4 regions of the Bacillus sp. JJ1533 genome follow, and region 1 is predicted to be linked to each of the others. Evidence: predicted binding sites of a transcription regulator. Region 1 holds the regulator's gene; each other region holds the start of a gene.
The links. Region 1 encodes Rex, which represses fermentation and respiration genes when NADH is low (regulators of the CRP and FNR family bind a similar motif). Its sites were predicted from a motif close to TTGTGAAATATTTCACAA; they were not measured.
Positions count from the first base shown of each region.

Region 2: the regulator Rex is predicted to act here: its motif matches at 2,835-2,852, upstream of V7138_RS15830 (cytochrome c oxidase subunit 2A).
Region 3: the regulator Rex is predicted to act here: its motif matches at 2,512-2,529, upstream of V7138_RS23850 (LptM family lipoprotein).
Region 4: the regulator Rex is predicted to act here: its motif matches at 4,145-4,162, upstream of V7138_RS01400 (DoxX family membrane protein).

Region 1 is NZ_JBALOV010000030.1:44,333-51,810, reverse strand. It holds gene tsaD (tRNA (adenosine(37)-N6)-threonylcarbamoyltransferase complex transferase subunit TsaD) at 1-367, shown strand, start outside; gene V7138_RS16075 (type IV pilus modification PilV family protein) at 562-1,035, shown strand; gene V7138_RS16070 (PulJ/GspJ family protein) at 1,050-1,526, shown strand; gene V7138_RS16065 (hypothetical protein) at 1,538-2,770, shown strand; gene V7138_RS16060 (ABC transporter ATP-binding protein) at 3,037-4,971, opposite strand; gene moaC (cyclic pyranopterin monophosphate synthase MoaC) at 5,106-5,597, shown strand; gene V7138_RS16050 (redox-sensing transcriptional repressor Rex) at 5,601-6,245, shown strand; gene V7138_RS16045 (twin-arginine translocase TatA/TatE family subunit) at 6,281-6,472, shown strand; gene tatC (twin-arginine translocase subunit TatC) at 6,489-7,241, shown strand; gene V7138_RS16035 (YdiK family protein) at 7,277-7,478, opposite strand, start outside.
Region 2 is NZ_JBALOV010000029.1:93,697-101,174, forward strand. It holds gene V7138_RS15820 (type III polyketide synthase) at 1-1,079, opposite strand, end outside; gene V7138_RS15825 (PRK06851 family protein) at 1,294-2,373, opposite strand; gene V7138_RS15830 (cytochrome c oxidase subunit 2A) at 2,931-3,086, shown strand; gene V7138_RS15835 (cytochrome c oxidase subunit II) at 3,199-3,669, shown strand; gene V7138_RS15840 (b(o/a)3-type cytochrome-c oxidase subunit 1) at 3,669-5,321, shown strand; gene V7138_RS15845 (carboxypeptidase M32) at 5,365-6,882, opposite strand; gene V7138_RS15850 (ATP-dependent DNA helicase) at 6,898-7,478, opposite strand, start outside.
Region 3 is NZ_JBALOV010000054.1:1,524-9,001, forward strand. It holds gene tagH (teichoic acids export ABC transporter ATP-binding subunit TagH) at 1-706, shown strand, start outside; gene V7138_RS23840 (hypothetical protein) at 791-1,219, shown strand; gene wecB (non-hydrolyzing UDP-N-acetylglucosamine 2-epimerase) at 1,242-2,384, shown strand; gene V7138_RS23850 (LptM family lipoprotein) at 2,591-3,208, shown strand; gene V7138_RS23855 (cell wall-binding repeat-containing protein) at 3,219-5,456, shown strand; gene V7138_RS23860 (S8 family serine peptidase) at 5,465-7,478, shown strand, end outside.
Region 4 is NZ_JBALOV010000003.1:75,848-83,325, reverse strand. It holds gene V7138_RS01415 (MIP/aquaporin family protein) at 1-304, shown strand, start outside; gene V7138_RS01410 (DUF4041 domain-containing protein) at 715-2,259, shown strand; gene V7138_RS01405 (hypothetical protein) at 2,623-2,847, opposite strand; gene V7138_RS01400 (DoxX family membrane protein) at 3,131-4,126, opposite strand; gene V7138_RS01395 (DEAD/DEAH box helicase) at 4,611-5,903, shown strand; gene V7138_RS01390 (branched-chain amino acid aminotransferase) at 5,997-6,611, shown strand; gene V7138_RS01385 (nucleotide excision repair endonuclease) at 6,682-7,053, shown strand.

The sequences.
Region 1 (7,478 bases):
ATCAGCTGTCATTAACACTCTTCATAATGCAGAGCAGCGTGGGGAAACACTTGAGCCGAAGGATGTAGCTGCAAGCTTTCAGGAAAGTGTTATTGATGTTTTAGTAACAAAAACGGTGAAGGCTGCGAAAGAGTATCAAGTAAAACAAGTTCTATTGGCTGGTGGAGTTGCGGCCAATAAAGGGCTGCGAGCAGCATTAGAGCATGCCTTTTCGGAAATGCCAGAAGTGAAGCTTATTATTCCGCCACTTTCGCTTTGTACAGACAACGCTGCAATGATTGCAGCAGTTGGAAGTGTCTTATATGAAAAAGGGAAACGTTCATCCTATGCATTAAACGCCAATCCTGGTTTAGATATTGAGATCTAACTTTTAATTCTACAATATAGAAAGTCCCAAGTGTAAAAACAAACACTTGGGACTTTTTAAATTCAACCAATATGACTTTTTACCTACACTTGCTCTTAAAATACGGAATGCCTTGTTAAAAATCATGTATAATACTATTTAGTTATATAACATGGTAGGATAGCCACTTGAAAATAATGATTGAAGGTGATTGCTTGAGTCAATCCATTAAGAATGAAAAAGGAGTTACCTTAATAGAATTAGTTGCTTCAATTGCTATTTTGACTATTATCTTGCTCAGTTTCATGTCATTTTTTATCATGTCAGCTAAATATAATGGAGTCTCCTCTGACAAAATGACCGCAACTAATATTGCAAGAGAAGTACAAGAAGAATTTAAAATAAATGAAGAAAAAAATTTAGCGCTAAAAGATTTGATTCTTACTTCGAGAACTTCTACTGAGACATTTATTCCAAAATCGAGTTATCCCCAATTAAATGTAACCGAGGATATTCAACTAAACAATGATATTTTGACGTTTATTTTTACAGAACAAAACTTTACCGTTAAAGTCAATGTGGATACAAGCAGTGATGATCAGGTAGATGTATCATTATCAAAATTAAATGTTCAAGTATTAAAAGGGACAACCATCTTATCCGAAACTTTCACCTATTTTGAGAATTAAAGGAGGATTAGCAGATGAAAAAGTACCTCCGAAACAGTGATGGAATTACACTGATTGAACTACTTGCTACATTAGCGATTTTTTCAATAGTAAGCATACTAATCTATGGTGTTTTACTAAATGGGATGAACTACTCGGAAAAATCAAAGGATAATGTTTCAAGACAACAAGAGATGAATATTCTCGTCACTACTATTACTAAAGCCCATGAAACATATGCATCGTATGATATTGTCGTCGATCAGAGCCCAGATGCTCATAACATTCAGCTCATCGGAAAAGATGCAACGGGAAACATTGTTCATACTGTTGATATAGCTAATGAAAATTATGTGTACTCATTGTACAATTCTCAAGAATCTAACGAGGTCCCATTTTCGACGGAAACGACCGTTGATTCTTCTCAACCTTTACACATTAAAATCATAATAAAAGATAAAAAGCAACCAAGTAAAACATCTGAGATTAAAACGATTATTTCCAGACTGTAAGGAGGAATACAATGAGGAATATAAAAAATGAACAAGGAATGTCCCTAGTAGTTGTTTTATTAATACTCACTGTGATTTCCGTCTTAGGTTTGGCAGTAATGGGTGCTTCAATGAATAACATGAAGCAAATTAGTAAGACAGAATCGGACATAAAAACTACCGATATTGCGGAAATGGGAATAGTATATTATGAAACTCAATTAAAGTCTTTCTTAAATGAGCAATTATATAATCAAACAAAGCAAAAGGAAATCATTAATCGCTACTTTACGAATGCTGCAACAAAAGAGGTTCTAATTGAACAATTTAATAATGAGTTTCCTATTGAATTAAATAATTTATATAAAGCCGATCTTTCACTCTTTACACACTCCGGGGATGGATTTCTCCCAGAAAAGTCTGTGGATGAAAAGAGTTCATTTAAGATTAAAATTAAGCCAGACGGGATTATGCAAACGACTTGCTCACCTCAAACACCTGCCAATTCACAATGTTACAGGATTGCTTTTGAAAGTTATGGTTATTATGGGGACAATCTTGAAAAAATATTGACGGCAACATTTGATTTTTCCTATTTCATTAACATAAATAGTATCGAAATAACAAAAGGTGCTCCAACTCCTGTACCTATATATGAGGACATTATTAACTCTGTGCAAAATAAAGACCTGCGTCAATGTACAACAGATGACTTTAAAAAGAATAATACCAAGGTAGATTGTAGGTCTGATTTGGATCCGAGCGACATTCCAAGTACGAATGGAATCTCTAATTCCTCCATTGTTTTTAATAAAGGAGTCAACCTAGATCACTTGTCGCATGCAGTTTCAAATTCTAAGTTAATAATTTATAGTATCGATGAAAATAATCCTACAAGAATCGGAAAGTTTAATCCTAATGGGTTTATTCATTCTACTATTGTGATTATTGGGGATGCCAAATTGCATGATCAAATTATGAAACCATTGAACTCAAGTATTTATATTACGGGTAATGCTGATCTGACAGGTTTCTCATTGCAGAATGTTGATCCAAAAACTGACGTTAAAGTATGTGTAAAGGGAACAATTACGCCATCCTATATGAGAAATATAGAAAGAGTATATTCCTATGAGCACGATTCTACGAAATATAAGAATGAGTGTATGAGGAAATCAGAGTCAGTCGGAAATAATTTTTTGACGATAAAAGATGAAATAATAAGTCCAAGCATAGACGAAAACTCTCATGTCACGTATGAGTAGCAAAAGATAAAAAGTAGTTCATAAGTGCTATATTCTTGTTGATAAATAATCCACAGATTCACGGATTTTGTGGAAAACTAATAGAAAGTACTGAAATAACTAAACTGGGTTTGTGGACATTTTTGTGGATAACTATGTTGATGAATGTGGATAGTGTGGATAAAACGGTGCATAACTCGAAAAAATGTGGAAAATAGTACAAAAAATCCCCATCTGAAATGATATTTAGATGGGGATAACTTATTTCTGTGGATAGGTGAAAAGGTCTATCCACTTATTTCATGGAGGGATTCCCATTCCTCCATTAGTGCTTCAAGCTTAGCAGAAATTTTCTCATTTTCCTCATTAATTCGTTGAACTTCTTCATGGTTCTGGTAAACCTCTGGGTCACAAAGAAGCTGCTCATTTACTTCGTTTTTTTCCTCAAGGGAAGAGATTTCCCGTTCAATTTCTTCGATTCTTCGTTTTCGTTGGCGCTCTTGCTTCTTTAATTCCTTTTCTTGTTCATATGTTGTTTTCTCTTGGATGACTTCTTGTTTATCCACTTTTTTCTCCTGTGCTTCAAGTCTAGCCAATTCTTCCATTTCGAACTTTTTTTCAAGGTAGTAATCGTAATCACCAAGGTATTCTGTTAGTCCATCTGGGGATAACTCAAACACTTTTGTTGCGATACGGTTAATAAAGTACCGGTCATGGGATACGAAAAGGATAGTCCCAGGATAATCAATTAGTGCATTTTCGAGTACTTCCTTACTATCAAGGTCAAGGTGGTTCGTCGGCTCATCAAGAATGAGGAAGTTTGATTTTTCCATCATCAGCTTAGCAAGTGCAAGTCTCGCTTTTTCACCACCGCTTAAGGTTGAAACAGTTTTTAACACATCATCCCCTGAAAATAGGAAGTTCCCAAGAACCGTGCGGATTTCTTTTTCAGGTTTAAGCGGATATTCATCCCATAATTCATTTAGTACCCGTTTATTGGAGGTAAGGTCAGCCTGCTGTTGATCATAGTATCCAATCGTTACATGTGATCCGAAGCGAATCGTTCCCTCCACATGCTCAAGCTTATCAATAATTGCTTTCAATAAGGTTGATTTACCAATCCCATTTGGACCGACTAAGGCAATACTGTCTCCGCGGTAAATATTGAAATGAACATTTTTAATGATCGGTTTGGTTTTCTCATAGGAAACGGTAATGTCTTTTGCACTTAATACGTCATTTCCGCTTTGTCTTTCAATGTCAAAATGGAAAGAAGCTGATTTTTCATCACCTAATGGCCTGTCCATCAGCTCCATACGCTCAAGCTGTTTTCGTCTGCTTTGGGCGCGTTTCGTTGTTGAAGCTCTGACTAGGTTTTTAGCGATAAAGTCTTTTAATTTTTCAACTTCTTCCTGTTGTTTTTCGAATTTTTTAAGATCGAGCTCATAGTTTTCAGCCTTTATTTTTAAGTAGTTGCTGTAGTTTCCGACATATTTGGTGCTTGTATGTCTAGAAATCTCATAGACCTGGTTAACGACTTTGTCTAGGAAGTATCGGTCATGGGATACTATTAAGAGTGCCCCAGGATAGCCTTGGAGATATTGTTCAAGCCAGGTAAGCGTGCTAATATCGAGGTGGTTTGTCGGCTCGTCCAGAATCAATAAATCAGGCTTTGTTAGTAATAGTTTACAAAGGGCCAGACGTGTTTTTTGACCACCGCTTAAGCTGGATATTTTCGTTTCGTAGTCATCTTCTGTAAAATTAAAACCATGAAGTATAGAACGAATATCGGCTTCATATTGATATCCACCCTTTTCCTTAAAATCGACCTGGAGCTGGTCGTATTCTTCGAGCAGCTTTTGATAATCAACTGGATTTTCAAAAACGGATGGGTCTCCCATTTTTACTTCTAGGTTTCGCAGATCTTTTTCTAGTTTTTGTAAAGGTGCAAAGACGGTCAGCATTTCTTGCCAAATGGTAAGAGTTGATTCAAGTCCAGTATCCTGTGCGAGGTAATCGATGTTGACGCTTTTCGGCTTAATGATTTCACCGCCATCATGGGACATCTGGCCTGCAATGATTTTTAATAGAGTAGACTTTCCAGCACCGTTTCGACCAACAACTGCAATCCGGTCACGCGTTTGTACTTCTAATTTTATATTCGATAAAATAAGATCAGCAGCAAAATACTTTTTGAGCTGATTTACTTGTAGTAAAATCATATTATTTCACCTCTTGTTTCTATCAACAGTGTATCTTATATTATCTTAATAGAGCAACTGCAATGATAATGTTCACAGTAATTCCAAAGACAGATGTGGTAAAATAGTGTATAGTTTATGGGAGGGTTTTGAAAATGACATCATTTACCCATTTTAACGAGCAAGGCCGAGCAAGAATGGTCGACATAACGGAAAAGTCGGAAACCGTTCGGACAGCAATTGCAAAATCAAGTATAACTGTAAATAAATTGATTTATGAGCAAATCATAAATAATGAGGTTAGCAAGGGGGACGTTCTCGCGGTTTCTCAAGTTGCTGGTATTATGGCAGCTAAAAAAACATCAGAGATCATTCCGATGTGCCATCCTTTGGCATTGAAGGGCGTAGATATTCAGTTTAACTGGACGACCGAAGACGAGTATATTTTACATATTACCGTATCAGTTAAAACTAAAGGAAGTACTGGCGTTGAGATGGAAGCCCTTACGGCTGCTTCAGTTTGTGCGTTAACTGTTTATGATATGTGTAAAGCGGTTGATAAAGGAATGGTGATTGGACCAACCTATTTAGCCGAAAAAACAGGTGGAAAGAATGGAGATTTCAAAAGGCCAGTAGCGGGGGAATAAAACATGAATCTGGAACAATCAAAAATACCACAAGCAACTGCCAAAAGGCTGCCACTCTATTATCGGTTTTTGAAAAATTTGCACGCCTCAGGGAAGCAGAGGGTATCATCTGCAGAACTAAGTGATGCAGTCAAGGTTGATTCCGCCACGATTAGACGAGATTTTTCGTATTTTGGCGCATTGGGAAAAAAAGGGTATGGCTATAATGTCAATTACTTATTATCCTTTTTTAGTAAGACCCTTGATCAGGACGAATTAACGAAAGTTACCTTAATAGGTGTAGGTAATTTAGGTACCGCATTTTTGCACTATAATTTTTCGAAAAATAATAATACAAAAATTGAGCTTGCCTTTGATGTGGATTATAATAAGGTAGGTAGTAGTATTGGCGGAGTTACGGTGCATCATTTAGATGATCTTGAAAAAGTATTGCCTGATGAAGTCACGGTTGCAATATTAACTGTACCAGTCGGTGCTGCACAGCCGATTACTGACCGCCTTGTAAAAAAAGGAATCAAAGGGATTCTTAATTTCACACCAGCAAGAATCAATGTGCCTGACCATATACGAGTCCACCATATTGATCTAGCTGTTGAACTACAAGCACTTGTTTACTTTTTAAAGCATTATTCAAATGAAGAAGAATAAACATAGACTTTACAATTGTAGGGAGGTGACTCACAGTGGGAAATCTTGGCTTTGGCAGTATCCTATTGATCGTATTTGCAGCGTTACTTATCTTTGGACCAAAGAAGTTACCTCAATTAGGAAAAGCAGCGGGTAATACTTTGCGTGAATTCAAGAACGCAACAAAAGGTTTAGCAGATGATGACGATGATGATGTTAAGAAGAATGAAACTCATGATGTGAAGTAATGATAGGATGAGTCACATGAACGAAGAAAAAGAAATGTCCGTCTATGATCATATTGGTGAGCTGCGAAAACGACTGATTTATGTGGTCGTTTTCTTCTTCATTGTTGCTTTAGGAAGCTTTTTTCTTGCAGAGCATGTAATAGTTTATTTGCAAAACGCGGAAGAAGCTAAAGAGTTGACAATGAATGCTTTCCGGATAACAGATCCAATTAAAATTTATATGAATTTTGCATTTATTATTGCATTTGTTATCTCATCTCCTTTTTTACTGTTTCAGCTTTGGGCCTTCATTAGTCCAGGTTTGTATGAGAGGGAAAGAAAGGTAACATTGAGTTATATTCCAGTTTCGGTAATATTATTTTTACTAGGAATATCTTTCTCCTATTTTATTCTATTTCCATTTGTTGTTGACTTTATGACGCGGTTAGCAGGACGTCTTGAAATAAATCAGGTAATCGGGATTAATGAATATTTTCAATTCCTATTACAGCTAACCTTACCATTTGGTTTCCTGTTTCAGTTGCCTGTTGTTGTGATGTTCTTAACAAGGCTTGGAATCGTCACTCCAATGTTCTTAACGAAAATACGAAAGTATGCGTATTTTGTTCTTTTAGTAATTGGAGGGTTAATTACGCCTCCAGAGTTAATTTCTCATTTAATGGTCACCGTGCCGTTATTTGGATTGTATGAAATCAGTATTCTCGTATCAAGAAGTGCCTACAGAAAGGTGCTTAAGGCGGAAATGATGGCTGCTAATTCAATTGAATAAAGAAAAATGTATAAAAAAATAACCTCGTGAGGAGGTTATTTTTTTTCCTTTGTTACTTTCTTTATTTTGAAGTGAAGGGCAAACATTCGGATTGCCACACCAAAGTCGAATGTTGCGACCACGGCTAGAAGGATTGTGGAAAAGTTCCAGACGGTCTCCTTTGCACTATTAATCGCAATATAAGTAAATAAAATTCCCATTAATGCGTAAATGATGCCCATTGCAAAAGGTGAAGTT
Region 2 (7,478 bases), on a different contig from region 1:
CATTGTAAAAGGATTAATTCCGAGCTAAACCCTGGCCCTAAGGCTGTTACTAGACCATAATCTCCTTCTTTTCCTAGCTTTTTCTCCATAAATTCCTTCAAGACATATAGCACTGTAACAGAAGACATATTTCCTTGTCTTCTTAATACATCTCTAGCGATATCTGTCATTGAACTGGGAATTTCAAGTGCGGCTTCATATGCATCTAATACTTTTTTTCCTCCAGGATGGGCGATAAAATGCTTGGTATCGTTTATTTCAAGTTCATGCTTATGTAAAAATTTATCCACATTTCCTTTCAACCATGACTTTACAATACCCGGGATATCTTTTGAAAAAATGACGTGAAGACCTGTATTTTTAATATCCCAACCCATTACATTCTCCGAATTCGGCATTAAGGTCGATTGGGAGGAAACAAAGGTTGGTAAAGCACTAGGCACCGAATAGTGCTCCACCTCATCTCCACCAATACAAACACATGCCGTACCGTCAGCAAATAATGAGGTACCTATTATATTACTCTTAGTAAAATCATTTTTTTGAAAAGTTAAACTGCAAAGTTCAACAGCTAGTACTAGTACTTTTGCCTTCGGATATGCTTTGCAATAATCAAACGCCCTCGCTATGCCAGAAGCTCCTCCAGCACACCCAAGTCCCCATATCGGAATTCGCTTTGTTTGGGGATTAAAATCCATTTTATTCATAATTCTTGCTTCAATACTCGGTGTTGCGATTCCTGAGCTTGAAATAAAGAAAATAGCATCAATTTCTTGCAGATCAATCTTTTTTTCAAGCAAATTTTCATTTCCTAAACAGTTTTGAATTGCTTTTATTCCATATGTAATAGACTTTTCAATATATGTATTATTCTTTTCCTCAAAGGTAAGCTCTTTCCCATACCATTCCAATGATTCACTAAAATATCTCTCTTCAATTTCACTATTGGCAAAAACCTTAATGAGCCGATCAATATCTGGAAAATGTTCAAAAAAGAGGTCTCTAATAAATTGAGTTGTATTCGTTTGATTGATTTTATTTGATGGGTTGCAGATACCTATCGAAATCACTTTAGGCATGGAAAGCTCCCTTTCTTTAAAGATTATCTTAAGGTTACTTTTTCCATTTTTAGTATATGTATGCAAGATTAAAAACAGGCGTAAAAAAAGCCTTCCCACTTAACGGGAAAGCTCACGTTTCAAAGGAGTTGTTTTGTTGTTGTGCATTAATAGTATAACTCAAACTTTTCAAACATTCACTAGTAAAATTTTGGTTTGTAGTTTCTATTTTTAATTAAAATAAGGTCTTCAGAAGCTCCTCACGATTTTTGTCGATTGCTTCAAAATCCATTGCAGCTTTGTAGTATTCTTCAAGCTTATCGTGAAGTCGTTTTGCTTCACTTAAATAATTCGTACCGATCGTCATCTTATTTTTATATTCAAGGTTTAACTCTTCAATTTCCTTTTTAAATGTGTTTTCGATTTTCGGATCCATGCATAATGCAAACATATCGACTACTTCATCTTGCTCACGGAATGGATCGACAACATGTGGAGCCGTTCCATCAACGATTGACACACTTAGTTTCGGAATAATTATCATGTCAATGCTTTTCGGATCAAACGCACAATGAAAATATTCAACCGATAAACCATGATGTTCAGCATGCTTTGCAACTTTTTTCATTAAGGTGGACTTGCCGCTTCCTGGTCTCCCTTTAATGATATAACGCTTCTCATAATCCTCGGTAATGTTATCGATAAAATTCACAGCACCCTTTGGTGTCGCAGCCCCAAAGAATCGCTTCCGTTTTGTTGGATGTTCTTCCTCCTCGAAAGGCTTACTAAAAATAGTATCAATTAAGTTTTGAAGTACCGCATCAGCCTTTTTAAAGCTCATCGATGAGACATAAATATCCTCACGCTTTAAATGTATTTTCTTTGCTTCCGCAAAGGTTTTATAGGCATTTTCAAAGTTCCTTGAAATGTCGTCTGTTAGTTCGATAATTTCATCCTTATATTGGGATAAGTAATCATCATTACGGTATTGACCAAGATCAATTACCTTCTCGACTACGCCAGGGTATCTTGGCTCAATAACATGTGGTGCCGTTCCGTCTACAAATCCTAATTTTCTTTCTGGAATCACGAGGCCATCAATAGAGTGATTATCTGAGGAACAGTGTAAGTATTCGAGATCATAGCCTTTGTCCATGAATACAAGGCCGATTTTTCTCATGAAGGTGGATTTTCCTGTGCCAGGACCTCCTTTTAAAATGTAAAGAGTTTCCAAGCCCTCCAATGCCTCATCATACAACGAGTAAAAACCTACACTTGAATTGGTGCCTGCATAATAATTTTTCACTTTTGCCATATAAACTGTATACCTCCTTGTAGACATTCGCCTATCTTAGACTATGGCGAAGGTGCAAACTATGTGAATAAAAAAATCAATTTTTCACTACTGCCACAAAGGAAGTTATTTTTTTAATATAAGAATCACCGTTATCAATCTACTAAAAAATCACTATTCAAAAATAGTGATTAGGAAGTCTTTTGGTCGTTCTTTTGAACATGAATATCAATTTGAGTAATTACGCCATTCCCGCATTTAAAACATCTTTCTTTGTTATTTAGGAGAAGCGAATAACATCTCGAACAATAATATCTAATCATATATACACTCCCTTTTAGATTATAATATGTTTCCTTTTCAAAACCGTTAGTAGAATTTGTCACAATTTATTCAAATATTTTCCTAATCAAATGTGATAAAAATCACTGTTTTATAAAGTTTTCACTATTAATATAGTGATTAGATTAGGAATGAACAATTTGTGAAATACTCAAAATCGACTAGTTTTTAACAAATTGTTTTGTATGATGAAAGTGTAAAAACCTTTGATAAACGCTTGAAGGGGGTCGTGAGGAATGGCAAAGACACAGCTTACAAAGACAAACCAAAAAATAAAAATTGAAGATGAAAAAACTTCCTTAAAAGGGACATTGGCATCTGTAATTTTACTCGGAGTTTTCTTAATTGTAACTTGGCTTGGTGTCTATTTCTTGTACTTAGACAGATTGTAAAAACATTTCTACTAAGAAAACGAGACAAGGCTACCAAAAGCAGAATGGTTTGTAATATTTTATGAAAAAAAAGTCAGAAAAAGAATGTGAAAATTTGAAAGGGGAAAAAGCCATGCATCTACATAAATTCGAAAAAATATGGCTCATTTTTGGAATAGGAATCCTTATTGTATTCCTAATAGTTGTTGGTATCGGCGCATTTGCGATGGGTCACCAGCCAGCAAGCAGCATTAAAACAATTGATCCTGAAAAGGTAACCGAAACAGCACCATTTGATAATCCTGGACTTGTTCATATTGAAGGTAATAAATACGAGCTTAATCTTGTTGCTGAAGCATTTGCTTACACACCTAACACAATCCAAATTCCTAAAGGTGCAGAAGTAACATTTAATGTTGTCACAAAAGACGTTGTTCACGGGTTTTCAATTGCTGGTACAAACGTCAATATGATGATTGAACCAGGTTATATTAGCAGCTATACACAAACATTTTCAAAAACTGGTGAATTCTTAGTGTTATGTAACGAATACTGTGGAGCTGGACACCACTTAATGATGTCGAAAGTTGAGGTGACTGAATAATGACTAGTTCAATTGCTAAAGTAGACAAAAAAGATGCGAAATTAGCAATGGCACACTTTTATGTAGCGTTTATTGCTTTATTTTTAGGAGGAACTGCAGGATTACTGCAGACACTTGTCCGTTCTGGAAAATTCACATTACCTGCAGGCATTGGTTATTATCAATTATTAACAGTTCACGGAGTTTTATTAGGACTTGTACTTACTACATTTTTTATCATCGGATTCTTGTTTGCGAGCTTAAGTAAAACGGCAGGTACCCTATCCCCAAAGCTACGATTAACAGCTTGGATTGGATTTTGGACAATGACAATTGGGACAGCTTCAACTGCAACGACGATTCTATTAGGTAAAGCATCTGTTCTTTATACATTCTATGCTCCACTACAAGCACATCCTTTCTTTTACATTGGACTGGCGCTTGTTGTAGTAGGTAGCTGGATTGGTGGATTTGCAATGTTTACCCATTTTGGAAAATGGAAAAAAGCAAATCCTGGTAAAGTTACACCTTTATTGAGTTTCATGGCTGTCATGACAATGATTTTATGGTTAGTTGCAACACTTGGGGTTGCTGCATCAGTACTTATTCAATTTATTCCATGGTCATTTGGTTGGGTTGAAACAATCGATGTCCTTATTAGTAGAACATTATTCTGGTATTTCGGTCACCCACTTGTATACTTCTGGTTATTACCAGCATACATGGCATGGTATGTTGTGATTCCTAAGGTAATCGGAGGAAAGATTTTCTCAGATGCCCTTGCAAGATTATCATTTATTTTGTTCTTATTATTCTCAATTCCAGTCGGATTCCACCATCAGCTGACTGAACCTGGTATTGATCCGAATTGGAAATTCCTACAAGTCATACTGACATTTATGGTTATTATTCCTTCTTTAATGACTGCATTCTCAATGTTTGCATCATTCGAATTGTATGGAAGATCAAAGGGTGCAACAGGATTGTTTGGTTGGTTTAGAAAGCTTCCTTGGGGAGATGCTCGTTTCTTCGCACCATTTGTTGGTATGTTATTCTTCATCCCTGCAGGTGCGGGTGGAATTATCAATGCTAGTAACCAAATGAACCAAGTAATTCATAATACGATTTGGGTAACAGGACACTTCCACTTAACTGCTGCAACAACTGTTGTATTAACATTCTTTGGGATCGCCTACTGGTTAATTCCACATTTAACTGGGCGTGTGATGACAAAAGCAATGAACAAACTTGCCATTATCCAAACAATCGTATGGACCGTTGGTATGACGTTCATGTCAACAGCTATGCACTTTGCTGGCTTACTTGGAGCACCAAGACGCTCAGCGTTCTCAACATATGGAGGTTCTGAACAAGCAGCAGAATGGGTTCCTTATCAGATTGCACAAGCAATTGGTGGATCAATTCTCTTTATTGGAATCATCTTAATCCTTGTTATTTTTGTGAATCTTGCATTCTTTGCACCAAAAGGCGAAACAGAATTCCCTGTAGGTGAAGTGTCAGAAGAAGCAGAAAAAACCCCAATGCTTCTTGAAAACTGGAAGCTATGGGTTGGTGTATTAGTTGTATTAATCTTAATCGCTTATACAATTCCATTTGTAGATATGATTCAAAATGCACCGCCAGGAGCAAAGCCATTCAACCATATATTATAAGGAACTAAAAGCTACGCAACTTAATTTTGCGTAGCTTTCTTATTTATAATTTATAAATTGAACTATATTTGTTTTCTAAGTATTGGATTAAATAGTTTGCATTTAATCCCTCACCTGTCACGTCTTTGATGATTTCTAAAGGTTTTTTCAGCTTTCCATGTTTATGAATATTTTCAGTCAGCCATTCTTTAATAGGAAGTAAGTTCCCCTCTTCCAGCAATTCATCAAAGTTCGGGATATCCTTTAACATTGCATTCTTAAATTGGGCCGCATACATGTATCCAAGTGCATATGAAGGGAAATAGCCGAAGCTGCCCCCTGCCCAATGGACATCCTGCAGTATCCCTTTTGCATCGTTCTCAGGACGAATTCCTAAATACTCTTCATATTTTGCATTCCAGATTTCAGGTAGGTCTTTTACTTCAATCTCATCATTAAACAGGCTTTTTTCAATTTCATAACGCACCATGATATGCAATGGATATGTTAATTCATCTGCCTCAATTCGAATGAATGATGGCTTCGATTCATTGATAGCTCGATAGAAATCATCTACAGAAACATGATCAAACTGACCACTTGCATATTCTTTTAGCAATTCAAAGTTATTTTTCCAAAGTGGCAGACTGCGACCGACAATATTTTCATAAAACAAGGACTGAGATTCATGGATCCCCATCGAAGTTCCTTGAGCAAGGTTTGTTCCCACTAAATCAGGTGAAATATTTTGCTCATACAAGGCATGTCCACCTTCATGAATGGTTCCAAAAACAGCTGTTCTGAAGTCATTTTCAACATAGTTTGTCGTGACTCTAACATCCCCTGGATTTAATCCTGTTGCGAATGGGTGAACAGTTTCATCCAGTCGACCTGCTTCAAAGTCGTACCCCATTTTCCTAAGTATTTCAAGACTAAAAGCACGTTGCTTTTCCTTAGGAAATTCTTTAAATAAAAATGTCGTTTCCGGCTTGTTCTGTGATTCGGTTACTGCCTTTACTAATGGAACTATTTTTTCTCTCAATTGAGCAAATACTTGATCGACTATCTCTACTGTTACTCCTGGTTCATACATATCAAGTAATGTGTTGTATTTATTTCCTTCATAGCCCCAATAGCCAATAAATTTTTTCGTAAAGTCGACAAGCTTTTCTAAATATGGGCGGAACATATCAAAATCAGATTTTTCTTTTGCATCCTCCCAAACGGATTCAGCTTTTGATTGAAGGATGACATACTCACGGAATTCATCGGCAGGAATCTTTTTATTCCGTTCAAAATCCTTTTGACATTCCTCTACAACTTTCTTCGTAATTTCATTAAGCTGCTTTTGTGACTCTGGAGTTGTTAATTTTTTTAAATAGGCTTCCATTTCAGTCGAAGTAGACATAGCAAAAACCTCTGATGACAACATTCCAATTACTTCAGAGCGTTGTTCTACTCCTTTTTTGGGAGCACCTGTACGTAAATCCCAATACATTACCCCAATGGCTTCATTATAGCTAGTCATCTTTTTGACTAACTCAAGAAATGCTTGCTCAGTTTGTTGTAATTGTTCAGACATTGTTCGTCCTCCCCTTTATTTTGTATCAATCTTTGTCGGTAACACATTTTTAATGTTAGCAATGATTTGATTGCTTATAGTATCTTCTACAAAAATGCTGACAGTTCCTGCATCCTCACTGGAACGAATTAAACGACCTATTCCTTGCCGCAACCTTAAGAGCATGTACGGCAGGTCAATCTGCTCAAATGCGTTTTGAGATTTTTTTCTTTTTGCCTGAAAAACAGGATCATTTGGCGGGAATGGCAATGACCAGATGATTACATTGGACAATGAAGGTCCTGGAATATCAAGTCCTTCCCATAATGAAGTCGAGCAAAGAATGCTGGGCTCATTATTCTGAAACGTTGACACAAGTCCACTAATTTCTTGATTCCCTTCAAATAACATTGGATATTTTTTTGTGTTGCAATTCTCTTTAAATGTTTGAAGCTCTTCTTTTGAATTAAATAAAAGTAATGCCCGGCCCCCAGATTTGTTAATCTCATCCCAGGCAAATTCAAATTTTGATTGAAACAGATCCTTACTGGACTGAAATACAGGCATCTGAATCTTCATTTGATTTTCATAGTCAAATGGTGATTCAACCGAAAATG
Region 3 (7,478 bases), on a different contig from region 1:
AACAACGTTTGATGAGCATGTTGACGAAGATGAATTAATCGGAAAAGTAGGCACACAGTTTAATTTGGATTTATCCAATGTAGATGAGCTATTTACGACAGATGAGGAGTTTTTGGAAGAGGAAGAATCAACTACATATACCTTTGACCAAGATGGTTATCTTTCTGAAGTTTCTTATAGTCTTCCTAACTCTGCTTACGCAGATGCAATTGTGTCTAATATGGACGAGCCACATCTTATAAATGACGAGCAAACGATGCTTTTGTATCATGGAAAAAAGTATGATTTTGTCTTTTACGCGGTTAATTCAAGCCAATTAAACACATTGGTTGTTCGTCCCGTTATACAAGACAAGGAAGCAGTGGTAGAGCTAGATTTGATTGATGAAAATGAAGAATCAGAGGAGACTCAAGTATCAGACGTAACTGGTACTGATTCTTCATCAAGTTCAAACGAAACGGAGCAAGTTACAGCGACACCGACTCCTCCGAGGCAGGAAGAGAAGCCGAAGCAGACTACGCCAAAGCCAACTTCTTCACCGAAAAAAACGGAGGAACCGACTAAACCTAAGCCAAAGCCGAAGCCTGAGGAACCTAAGGAGCCTGAGCAACCAGCTGAGCCAACACCAGCGCCAACTGACCCTCCTGAAGAACCGGTCGTTCCAGAGGAACCAACACCAGATCCGACGACACCGTCGGAACCTTAAAAAAACTGACACTAAATGGGGCGTCCCGAAGCCGAAACTTCAACTTTGGGATGCCTTTATATTTTTACAAAGGCAGAGGATAGAATGAAAGAAGTTATAAAACTTATTGCAGAATTAGTAAATACTTGTCATGATATATTGCTGGATATTACAGAACATCTAGGATTAAATCTCACGGATAAAGACCTTCATTTTTGGGTCATTGGAATAATCGGGATTTTTGCATTTGCGATTGTCCAGGTAAGTTTTAGATTTCTTGCGAAGTATAGTATCACGGCTATATCCTTCATCTATACGGCAACAATGGTAGTGATAATTGTTTTTGCGATTGAAATCCAGCAGCACATAACAGGGAGAGGACAAATGGACTTCATTGATGCTGTTGTTGGTCTATGGGGATTCCTATTATTGTTTGCTATCTATGCGATTATAAGGTTGCTGGTTTTGGGTCTGAAAAAATGGATACAGGCCGGCAAAAATAAAAAACGGCGTACAACTAGATATAAGGGTTAGTGAAGGCGTGGTGAGTTTTATTTTGACTAAAAAAATAAAAGTAATGTCAGTGTTTGGAACGAGGCCAGAGGCGATCAAAATGGCTCCTCTCGTCAAAGAACTCGAGAAATATCCTGACCAAATCGAATCAATTGTGACGGTTACGGCTCAACATCGGCAAATGCTAGATCAGGTGTTAGAGATTTTTGAAATAACACCAGATTATGATTTAAATATTATGAAGGATCGTCAGACGTTAGTGGGTATAACAACTCGTGCACTTGAGGGGCTTGATGAGGTTATTAAGAATGTAAAGCCTGACATTGTGCTCGTGCACGGGGACACATCTACGACATTTGTTGCGAGTCTTGCAGCTTTATATAACCAGGTAAGAGTGGGGCATGTTGAAGCGGGTCTTCGCACATGGGACAAGTATTCTCCGTTCCCAGAGGAGATGAACCGCCAGCTAACAGGAGTGATTGCAGATCTTCATTTTTCTCCTACGAAAAAGTCCTATCAAAACCTGGCCAATGAAAATAAGAAAGAGGACACGATTTTCATTACAGGGAATACAGCGATTGACGCGTTAAAAACGACGGTAACAGATAGCTACCAAAATGAAGTGCTTGAAAAGCTAGGCGACGATCGTCTGATCTTACTTACAGCTCACCGTCGTGAAAACTTAGGAGAGCCAATGAGAAATATGTTCCGTGCGATTAAGCGACTTGTGACGGAGCATGAGGATGTTCAGGTGATTTACCCAATGCATATGAATCCTGCCGTTCGTGAAGTGGCTGATGAAATTTTAGGAGATGACAACCGAATTCATCTAATTGAGCCACTTGGCGTATTAGACTTCCATAACTTTGCTTCAAGAGCGCATATCATCTTAACGGATTCTGGCGGCGTGCAGGAGGAAGCACCTTCACTAGGTGTTCCTGTCCTTGTTTTAAGAGACACGACAGAGCGACCAGAGGGTATTGAGGCAGGTACCCTAAAACTAGCTGGAACCGATGAAGAAACAATCTACAAAATGGCGTATGAGCTATTAAATGACAAAGAAGCCTATGAGAAGATGGCACATGCATCAAACCCATATGGAGACGGACATGCGTCACATCGTATCGTTCAAGCTATCTTATATCATTTTGGAAAGAATGATACAGCACCTGAACCCTTCCAATAAACAATCTTATTTAACTAAATTAATAATCTAGAAATGTGAAGTGACCCCCTAAGTTGGATTATGTATCCATCTTAGGGGTTTTTTATTTGAAAAGGTTGTTATAAATCTCTGGATAGAGTAGAGAATAATTTGAAATATTTTACATGAATGGTTTACCAAGATTTTCAAAACCTAATAACAAAATGCCATTAAGTAGGTGGATATCCATGAGTAAAAGAATTCTTAAAATCGTTATCGCCATAACAATGAGCGCTACACTGTACGGCTGTGCCACAAAACAGCCCGAGCCATTTGCTGATGACCAACCGCAAATCTCAAAAAATAGACAACGAACACTGACAGCTGATGATCCTAATAACAGTCTGCTCACAGCCCAAACGACCCCACTGCCTTTCGAGGATTTCAAGGAAAGATGGAACGCTCTGACGGATGCGCAAATGTCCAATCTCTATATCAAAGAATTGGAAAAGGTCACTACAGAAGATAATCACTATTACAAAGCAAACTTAACCAATCAGATTCAATTGTACGTTTACGTGAATGAAAATCATGTCGTAAAGTTAGAAGTCTTAAGCGAAGGAAAATCACAAGCAGTCATCAGTGCTATGCTCGCGAGCTGGAGTCAGGTCATCAACATCTTTCATTCAGAGCTTGAAATGCAGGATGTCGATTACTTATTTGGGCAAATTGGAGTCGGGCCGAATTTGGATCTATCAAATGTACACTCCAAATCAATTGAACATCTTGGAAAGAAGTATGAAATCGAAGTAACCGAAAATGGCTACCGATTCGCTGCCTTAGCAGAAACAACACAACCAGAATAAGGAGACGCATATGAAACGACTTCTCATCATTGTATTACTCACACTAGTATTGCTTCCCTTACCTTTCATTAAAAACAACCAAACAAATGCCTTAACCGGGCTTTTTAATATGTCCTATATTTTCTTCGGCGACCCAATTAGCTATGTCAAACAGGTTGACAAAACAAAGGGAAGCCTCCATGTAGTTTCGCCAAACTACTTTGATGTTACACCTGAAGGAAACTTGGATGTAACGTGGAAGTTAAAAACCTCCTTCATCAATGAGATGCATAATCGCGGGATAAAAGTTGTTCCTTTTCTCGCTAATCATTGGAATGCCTCGGCGGGTATCAATGGATTAAATAACCGTCAGCAATTGGCAAAGGACATTGCCGCCGCGATTGAAAAATACAATCTAGACGGGGTCAATGTTGACATTGAGGGTGTCAATCATAACTACCGGGATGCTCATACGGACTTTATTCGCCTGCTTCGAAGCTATATTCCTGCTCATAAGGAGGTATCAGTGGCGGTTGCTGCAAACCCGAATAACTGGAAAACGGGTTGGCATGGTTTTTATGATTACAAAGCTCTTTCAGACCATGCTACCTATTTGATGATCATGGCCTATGACGAAAGCTGGGAGTCTCCAGATAGCCCGGTAGGTCCGGTCTCAAGCATCCAGTTTTTTGAACAATCGATTCAATATGCGATTAATCAAGGAGTACCTAAAAGTAAAATCGTTGCCGGTCTTCCTTTTTACGGAAGGATGTGGAAGCTGGATGGTCCGACAGAAGAGGGGGTAGGTATTTATGGAAAGGGGCTGTCGAGTACACATGTCCAGCCACTTGTCGATCGATTCAATGGCTCGATCAATTTTGACGCTAACACCCAATCCTCTTACGCGAAGTTTACTGTCCCAGCAGGTCAAAGTGCATTTGTAGGAAGCACGAAATTAACGCAAGGAAACTATATCATTTGGTTTGAAAATGAGAACTCGATCACAGCAAAACTGCGTCTTCCAAAGCAATACGGGATAAAAGGTACCGGTTCGTGGGCGTTATATCATGAAACACCTGATACGTGGGATTATTACACAGCAGCATTGAATTGGGGAGAACCGGAAAAAGCTGTCACCCAACAAGGCTTTGGAACGGGGCAAATGGCGATCACGAAAACGTCTGTTAATATGCGGAACAGCGCTTCACTAGCTGGTCAAGTCATCCGTTCTTTATCAATGAGTACCCCTTTAAAAATTACAGGTCAATCGGTAACAGCGGATGGCTATGAATGGATTCCCGTCCAGACTTTAAACGGCTCAAAGGGCTATGTCGCATCAAGCTACATAAACAAATTCCGTTTACAAGAGCTTTACGGTGACAATCGCTATCAGACAAGTGTTCTCGTATCGAGTGAGGGCTGGGAAGAAACTTCTAATGTCGTCGTTCTAGGTAGAGGGGACATCCCAATTGATGCTTTAACCGGAAGTGTGCTTGCCATCAAACATAAAGCGCCTCTGTTATTAACGAGAAGCACAAAAATCCCAGAAGAAGTCCGTACAGAATTAGAAAGATTGGGGCCAAACACGGTTTATATCCTTGGAGGAGAAAGTGCAATATCTGCCTCTGTAGAATCTGAGCTAAAAAAGGCGGGCTATTCAGTAAAGCGGATTGCAGGAAACACGAGATATGAAACATCGACAAAGGTAGCGTCTGAAGTTGGAACATCAAGCGAAATTATCGTAACGACAGGGAAAGATTCTCCAGATGCGTTAGCCATTGCACCATACGCAGGACTCAAGCAATTCCCGATTATTCTGACAAAGAAGGATTACATCCCTGAGGAAGTCGCGACCTTTATCAATGGAAAAAATATCAGCAAGGCGACCATTATCGGAGGAGAAGCAGCGGTTTCTAAGAGTGTCGAAAATCAGCTTAAGAACCTTGGTATACCTAATATAGAAAGGGTTTCCGGACAGAATCGATATGAAACAAGTACAAAAATCGCAACAAGGTATAAAAGTGTTCTAAACCTATCAAGTCTTTATTTTGCAAGTGGAAAAAGCTATATCGATGCCTTACCAGGGTCTCCACTCGCAGCACTTGGAAAGTCACCGATTATCTTAGTGAACAACACGACCACCTTAGATCCGTCTGTCCAAACATTCTTAACAACAGAGCTAACGACAACACCAGATATTCACATCATCGGTGGATATAGCGTCCTAACCGAAAGGACAAGACTTAATATCTTACAACAGCTAAAATAGGTGAAAAAATGGTAAAACGATATGTCATCGGAGGGATCATTGTGACAGCTGCAATGCTGTTCCTCCTCATGGTTTTAAAAGAGGAACCGATAACCGACCAACAAGCACTTAAAATAGCGGAGGAAAACCATCAGGTAAAAAGATGGCTTGAACAACAAACAACACCGTATCCGAAAATTGCAAGCACTGAATTACCGAAAAACAGTGATATAAAAAAGAGTGTTACGAAAAGTACGGGAGATTGGGTTGTAACCTTTCATTCATCGACAGGGCAGAATCCAATGGTATTAACGATGTCCATCGATGAAAAAAGGGGTGAGGTCACCTCCGTTACAGAAGAGGATCGAGTCATTGTGTTATTTAAAGAAAATGTGGATCAAGAAATCATCGAAGAATCAAATGGTACAGTACTTGAGGTTGCGGATGAACTTCCAATTGCATCTGCAACCATCCCTACTGAAGAGGTTGATCACCTAAAAGACCACCCTGAAATTGAAGTGGTTGAAGATGACCAGCTCCTCACCATTCATCAGCAAACCCAGGACTGGGGTATCAAAAAAGTGAAAACAGCCTCTGCTTGGAGTTCGAACCTGACGGGGAAAGGAATAAAAATTGCGGCCATTGATACGGGTATCGATATAGACCACCAGGATTTAAAAATCTCTGGAGGTGCTTCCTTCGTCGATTATACAAATTCATATGATGATGACAATGGGCACGGAACCCATGTTGCAGGCATCATTGGTGCAAAAAACAATTCAGTTGGAACAGTCGGAATCGCATACGATTCCTCAATCTATGCGGTAAAAGTTCTGGACAACGAAGGATTAGGCTACCTTTCTTCAATTATCCAGGGGATTGACTGGGCGATAACTAATCAGATGGATATTATCAATCTAAGTATCGGTGCAGAGAAACCATCTGAGGTTCTTGAGATGGCGGTTAACAAAGCATATCAAAACAATATCCTTGTGGTTGCATCAGCGGGGAATCTAGGAGAAATCCCACAAACAAATACAATTGAATACCCAGCGAAATATGATTCAGCAATAGCTGTTGGGGCTGTAGATGAGAACCTAAAGCATGCCTCCTTTTCATCAACAGGGAAAGAGCTTGAAGTGGCAGCACCTGGAGAAGACATTAAAAGTACCTATAAGGATAATTCATATGCAATCATCTCCGGAACATCAATGGCGGCTCCTTATGTTTCCGGTAACCTTGCCCTTCTAAAACAAGCGAATCCAACTGCAAATGCCAAAGAATTAAGAAACATTCTTCAAAAAAATGTAGAGGATCTTGGCGAATTTGGAAGAGACCAACGATACGGATATGGGTTCATCCAAAGCTCGGCAAGTGACTCCACTCATGGGCTGAATCGGTACGAAACAAGCGTCATGATTTCAAAAAGAGGCTGGCCGACTAACGCGAGGACAGTGATTCTTGCTCGAGGTGATGCTCCAACTGATGCACTTACAGGGAGCGTACTAGCGGTTAAACATAATGCCCCCATCCTATTAACCAGACCTAATACATTACCAAAGATTGTGCTAGACGAAGTAAAGAGGCTAAGGCCATCCAATGTTTTGATTCTTGGTGGTGAAATGGCTGTTTCAAAGGGAATTGAGACACAGCTACGAGGGATTGGATACAAGGTTAAACGAATCTTCGGGGACAACCGCTATGAAACTGCTTCACTCCTATCAAAAGAAGTTGGGGAATCAGAAGAGATCTTCATCGCCACTGGTGGAAATTCACCGGATGCTCTTTCCATTGCATCCTATGCAGGAATGATACAAGCCCCTATCTTATTGACAGGAAAAGGCGCGCTCCGACAGGAAACCATCGATTTTCTAAGGCAACATGCTATCAATAAGGTGACAATTATTGGTGGCCCAGATGTAATTTCGACCCAAGTCGTACATGAATTGAGGCGATTGGGGATTCCTAAAATGGAACGTATCTCCGGGATGAATCGATATGCGACGAGCGCCACAATCATTCATACTTATATGAAATCATTTA
Region 4 (7,478 bases), on a different contig from region 1:
GGGAATTGCAGTGGACTCAAAGGCCCCAAAAGAGTGGGGAGGACTTGTAATTGGTTTAACAGTCGGAGGGATTATCATGATGACTGCCGGTGCTACGGGAGCATCATTTAATCCAGCAAGAACCTTTGGCCCCTATCTAGTAGATAGTCTATTAGGCGGCAATATCAATTGGATCCAATTTCCTGTTTATGTCATTGGTCCCATCGTGGGTGCCATCGCAGCGGCGGTCGTTTATACGTATATGACTAGTTCGAAAAAGCTACCGGTATCAAATGAAGGATTTCCTCATGAAGTAGCTAAATAGAGTTAGATAAAGGTGAAAGTCCCTGCTGTAAATACTTTTAGGCAGGCGACTATTGCCTTTTTCGATTTTTATAGAGGGTGTTTGGCGGTTGTAACAGAGTCAGGCCCTTCTTATCAAATGACAGGGCTGTATTTTTAGATATTGAAGATGATAATGAAAACAGAAATTGTATATTTTTGGTTGGTAGCAGTAAGGCAATCCAATACTGCTACCAAAAGCTGTGACCAATAAAATATTGTTCTCAGGCGGTGTGAAGTGGATAGGAAGTGATTTCTCAGAAGCCATTGGTTCATAACTGTTAACATTATTTTACAATAATAACCAAAAGTAAAATATTGGATTTATATAAACCCAACCCGTATAGTTATAATATGAGAGGTTAATATAATAAAAGGGGATGTTTTAATAGCATGTATAAAGAAAAACTTATGTACTCACCATGGATTATAGGTATCCTATTTGCATTGTGGTTTCTAATAATACCTCCAATAATAGCTATTGTTCTTATATATAAACGCAATAAAGAGATAAAAAAATTCAAAACTCACTGGAAAGAAAATAAATTTGACGAGATTACAGACTCAAAAGCTGAAGTCGAGTTGTTAAAAAGAGAAATTCTAAAACTATCAAATGATAAAAAAGAAATAGAAAGCCAATTAGAAACATTTAAACCAATTACAGATTCATTAGAAATTCAAAATGATCTACTTAAAAAAATAGAAGAACTTGATAAGGAGAGCAAAACGATATCTAAGAGAATATCTGATGGTAACTTGTTGATTGATTTGGAAAAATCAAAATTAGAAATTAGCGGGGCAATTCATGATTTAGAATCGAAGAAAAACACAATAATATCTGAAATAGACTCATTACAGTCGAACCTTGTACTTCTAAATGATGAACTCAAAATGCAATCTTTTGGTTTTTATCTACCTAAGTATGGTTTTGAAAACTCCGAAGCCTACCAGGTTAAATTAAATGAAATTCGCAAGGAACAAAAGAAAATGGTTAAAGAAAAAACTGCTACCATCCACAGTCTTGATTGGACTATAGGTAACGATAGTAAGAAAGGTAAGGAGTTTATACTTGATACCATAAAGTTGATTCTAAGGGCATTTAATAATGAATGTGATAATATCATCACAAAAGTAAAATACAATAACGTTGATGCAAGTGAGCAGAGGATTCACAAGGTTTATGATGAGTTGAACAAACTTACAGATATGCAGCGAGTGTCAATTGCTAAGGGCTATTTAAACCTGAAATTACAAGAGCTTTACCTAAAATATGAATTTGAACAAAAGAAACAAGAAGAAAAAGAAGAACAAATAGAAATCAAAGAACGCATGCGTGAAGAGGCAAGAGCATTAAAAGAGCTAGAAAAGGCTAAGGAAAAAGTCGAAAAAGAAGAAAAACACTTTGAACAAGCAATAGAAAAACTTCAAGTCCAAATCTCAGAAACAGATGAATTAAAACACGCTAAATTATTAGAAAAACTAAAAGAACTTGAAGCACAACTTGAAGAAACTAGAAAGAACAAAGAAGATGTATTATACCGTGTTCAAAACACAAGAGCAGGTTATGTTTACATTATTTCCAATATCGGATCATTCGGTGAAAATGTCTTTAAAATTGGTATGACACGTAGACTTGAACCTGTTGATCGAGTAAAAGAACTTGGAGATGCATCTGTACCATTTACGTTTGATATACACGGAATGATCTTCAGTGAAGATGCCCCAGCACTAGAAAACGCGTTGCATAGAGCTTTTTCAGGACAGCGAGTAAATAAAGTCAACGAACGTAAAGAATTCTTCAAGGTTACTCTAAATGAAATTGAAGAAGTAGTTAAACGTAATCATAACAAGACAGTTGAATTTACAAAACTAGCGGAGGCTTCAGAATTCAGACAATCCGTTGCGATGGAAAAAGAAAAAGTACTTGCAGTCGTTTAAAGTAGAGGAAAGAATGACAATACATTTATCTGAATCAAAAATAGATACGGTTTGGGGATTCTGGTTTGGCATGTATTCGGTATTACCGGACTCATGCCTTTTTATTTTACCTTTATAAGTTTTGGGTTATGGAGTTTGAGGAAGTATAAGAGTGTTTTCTTAATGTAGTTCTACCGACCACCACTATCTTTAGGTGAAACTGAGTGAGATTCTAGTGCCAGACCCCCAGTGCGGAAATACATTGCATATTGGAGGTCAGGCACCTTTACTAGGGCGTGCCAGAAACCGTCATCAGGTTTTTAGGAAAAGAAGCTATTATTAAAGGATTTTCTCCTTATAACAGCTTCCTAGATAACTAAAATTTTAAAAAAACTTTAAAAGTCCCCCCATTTGTCTTAGCATACCAATTCCGGTTGTAACCTTTCCTACGTGTCCCATAACCGTTTGTAATCCTTGAAGTCTAGAAGTTGGTGCCTGTTGATTTGGAGTTGTAAAAAAAGAACGAGGCTGTCGTCTAATTCGATTAGGCGGTCCAAATCTCCTTGGAGGGAATGGTCTCCTTCCTGGGTTTGGAGGATAAAATGGCATATTTAATCACCTCCTGTTAGTTTCTCATGTTCAATAACCTTCCTAACTACCATATGACATGTGTCTTTGAATTGATTAGACATTAAGATAAATTGTCTACAAATAATACATATACCTACACAACAATTACATAAAATAAGGGAACTTGAAAAAATTTGTATATATCTTAAGAGAGGTGGAGGAAATGAAAGAAATTTTAAAATTAAAGATGGTGCCTGACCGTCATAATGCATTATCGGGGGGCAGGCACCTTTTTCATAAAAGTAGAATTTGATTTCGTTTTTTATGCAAATCGATAATAAATCAATAAAAATGTACTTAGCACGAATAAAAAGTTTAGGAAAACAAATATCATTTGGTCCAATCTGGTCTTATGTATTTTAACTGGTGGATGATAAAAGGATATTCCTTCGATAATAAAAATGATTAAAACAATATGAATCATCCCATGTCCCACTACTTCAGTGTAGCCAAATATGGTAGTTGTCAGGATAAATAAAATGGTTACTACAACAGCCAATAAACGGTTGAGAATACCAACGACTAATAAGTAACCAACAACGAATTCAATAAATGCTGATAGAACAATAAATAGTTCTGGAGCAAAGCCAAAAGTAGGTACGTGATGGCGGTGAATAATATCGATAGTCATAAAAGGATAAACCCATTTTTCTACTGCAACCCAACATAAACTTAAACCTGTTCCGAGGTAAAGAAATGGAAACCCTGCCGTCTCCAATCTCGTTCTTCCCACCAATAAGACACCGATAATAGCAAGGTAAAACCCATAATCTAACATATGAAACCAACCGGAATAACTCCAAGTATGAATAAATAAACCAAGCATTAAAATGGAAGCTAGTTTTGTTGCAAAATGATGAGGAATTAATAGTAAAACGATAATCGCCCACATAAGAACCGTTTGCCAAATATGGTGGATAGTGAACTCAGGTGCAAACATAGTTCTATTAATGACTTGTAAAATAAATGCGACAGCTGTGCCATATTTAAGAATATAACGAGAGTATTTCCGATACCCATCTAACTTCATATCGATTTTGGCGACACCGGGAATTTTCATCAACTGTGGTATGAATTGAGATAATAACGCTAAAAAAAGAGCAATCAGTAAGGATAATATGATGAATTCTATTGAAAGGATTTGTTCAATAGGAACCTTTTCTGGTTCTTTCTCCGTAAACCACTTTACATGTGCATTTGCAATAATTGGCGAAAAACAAATAAACCCAAATAAAAGAATAAAATTGCATTTCTTCAATGGATATACCCCTCCTTTTTGTAACAAAGTTCAAAAATTATTATTCCTTAAGAAGTAGCCTATTATGTTGACGTTCACTGTAAAAGTCGGAAAAAAGCCCCCTAACCGACAAATCACAGTGACTTGTCGGTATTTGGTGTTACTGTCTCGAAAAGTCTTCTAAATGCGTTTATTGTCTTTCTATCTAGTTTGATTGTACGAATGGATGCTTCATTTTTTGTTGGACCAAAACCTTCAGATGCCTTTTGCATAGTCCTACGTTTTTCCGATCACATTGCCTGACCCCAAGTTTGATATAGCAATACAGCATTAAAGCATTACTGCACCTAGGGGTCAGGCCCCTTTTTTAAAAAGAGAAGCGCATCCATGGAAATGCACCATTAATAATACAAATCAGTCTGTAAATACTAACCAATATGCTATAGTAAATAAGCCTTTGAACAAACAAACTGATATTAATATACGAAAAGAGAAGTGATTGGCCTTGCGAGATTTTTTACAACTGGGTATTCGAAAAGAGATTAACCATACATTAAAGTCATTAGGTATAGAAGTGCCTACTTCCATACAAGAACGGACGATACCATCCGTACTTGAGGGGAAGGATGTGATTGCAAAAGCACAAACTGGAACAGGAAAGACGTTGGCTTTTGTTCTTCCCATTCTTGAAAAGATTGATGTGCACAATTCGGATGTTCAAGCCCTTATTTTAACGCCAACAAGAGAGTTAGCTCAGCAAATTTCAAAAGAAATTAAGAAAATGATGGAGAACCTAGAAGGTGTCAATGTGTTAGCTGTATATGGTGGTCAGGATGTTGAACATCAATTAAAAAAGCTAAAAGGAGCTCAACATATTGTCGTTGCAACACCTGGTCGGTTATTAGATCATATTCGCCGTGGAACAATTGACCTTTCAACGATTGAGAAGCTTGTGATTGATGAAGCTGACCAAATGTTACTTATGGGTTTTCTTCCAGAGGTAGATGACATCATTCAGGAAACATTCCCATCTAGACAAACCATGTTGTTCTCTGCAACAATGCCTAAAGAAATTCAATCTCTTGCCAAAAAATATATGGTAGAGCCAGAATTCATAGAAGTGAAAGCAAAAAAAGTAACGGTTGAAGAGATTAAACAAATTGTGATTGAAACAACGGACCGAAGAAAACAAGCCACTTTATTTCATTTAATCGAAGAGCATCGTCCATTTTTAGCAATTATCTTCTGTCGTACAAAAATTCGAGCTAAAAAGCTTCATGATGCATTGATTGCCAATGGATATGAATCGGATGAGCTTCATGGTGATTTGCCACAATCCAAACGTGAAAAAGCGATGAAACGATTTCGTGAGGCGAAAACTCAGTTTTTAGTTGCAACAGACGTTGCTGCACGGGGACTTGATGTAGAAGGGGTAACACATGTCTATAACTATGATATTCCACAAGATGTTGAAAGCTATGTTCACCGAATAGGACGAACTGGCCGTGCGGGTGGCGATGGGGTTGCCATTACGTTAGTGGCTCCTAAGGATCTGGAGTTCCTCCGAATGATTGAAAAAGGGATTCATCAAAAATTCGAAATACAAGTGATTAAAGGAATAAGTATCCCTGATAAGGAGGACTATCAGAAAGAAAGAAACGAGCAAATCAAAAAAACAAAGCGCCCTGAAGGTAGTGCAAAAGACAGAAGCAATGGGTCTTCAAAAAGAAAATCCAATGATAGTCAATCAAAAAGAAATTCAGGCACTTCAACAAGAGGGAGAAGACGTTCTCGCTAAAGAGTAAATGATACATAATGGACTTCCTTACCTCTGGAACGAAAGACGCTTTAGTTCACCGGGGGAAGGAACCAAATTCAGGAGGCTACACCCATGTTACAAAAACAATTGAAAACATACATTCAATCAGAGTTGATGAGTAAAGAACCTTCGTCAATACCATTATATCAAGAGGAAAAAGAGTACATTGAAAAACATCAATTGATTTCAAATGACGTTACATTAATAGAAAAAGATCCAACTACACGTTTCCATGAAGCGTACATTGAAAGATGTGATAAAGAAACGGAAGAAACACTCTCTAAAGAATCCTTCGTTTTTTTAGAACAACCGATTGACTATCTTCAAAAACACAAGAATGAATTTCTATACTTGGAATCAAATTGGTTGGGACTAATCGGCGTTGATGCAATTGCGTTTGAAGTGAATGATGTATTTGGAACATACGACGTCATGGTAGGATTGAAGCTGCAGAAAAAGTATGAGGCAACTCTTAAAGAAAACTTAAGAAAAGATTTACTTGGAGATGAAGCAAAATTCGAACTGATGTTTAATCAAAATGATGGCTTATGGGACTTTAATTTTGCTTTGAATTACGTGAATGGGTTCAAAGAGGAGATGTCATTAGAGGAAGCATATCGGTTAATTTATCGATTTTTATTTAAACTAGTAGAGAGAACGGAAGAAAGAAGCATGGACGTGAATTAACTGTTAAATCGCATTTCTTTCTTACATCTGATACCATTTAACTCTACACAAAAAAGGGACGTGATTGGACATGATAAAAATTACCATACCTACGCCGGATCTAACGATTACAGAACGGAAACAAATTCCGAAAGAAAATGAACCAGTAATCAAGGATATTTACGGCTTTATTGATTTCCATCTAATACCGAGAGATAAAGGTGGCATTTTCTTATTTTTCAATAAAAATGATGAGCTTCTTTTTGTCGGGAAAGCGCGGAAACTACGTCAAAGAATTAAAAAACATTTTGAAGATACGGTATCTCCTATTAAAATGCACAGAGATGAAGTACATAAAATCGATATTTGCATAGTAGAAGATCCAATGGAACGAGAAATTTACGAAACATATATCATTAATAAACTCAAGTCGAAATATAACGTGGATAAAGTATTTAATTAAAAAGGGATTACAGGGCCAAACCCCCAGTGTATGAAAGCATTACTGTGCTTGGGTTAGGCCCTAAGTTTCTAATATCTTTCTTTTCGATAAATACATTACCTAAATAATCTTCCAGAACCACGTATGATCTGAAGGCGTTGTTGCTCTAGTTCCCTCCATATTTCTCGACATCATTCCTCTTATAAATCCCGAAGTATTCATCTTTTTTCCTCCTAAACTAAAAAAAGAATAGAGGGCTAATTGTTTGACCCGACGAATTGGGTCAGGCCCCTAGTTAGAAACTTTTTATACATTTTTTACACAAAAATATTGGCAAATATAAGTGTTTGACAGAAAAAGAGTATAATAACTTCAAAAAGGAGTACTGAAATTTGAAATTAAAAATTTTAGATTCAACCATTTCCGTTTAAGATTTCCATCAACAA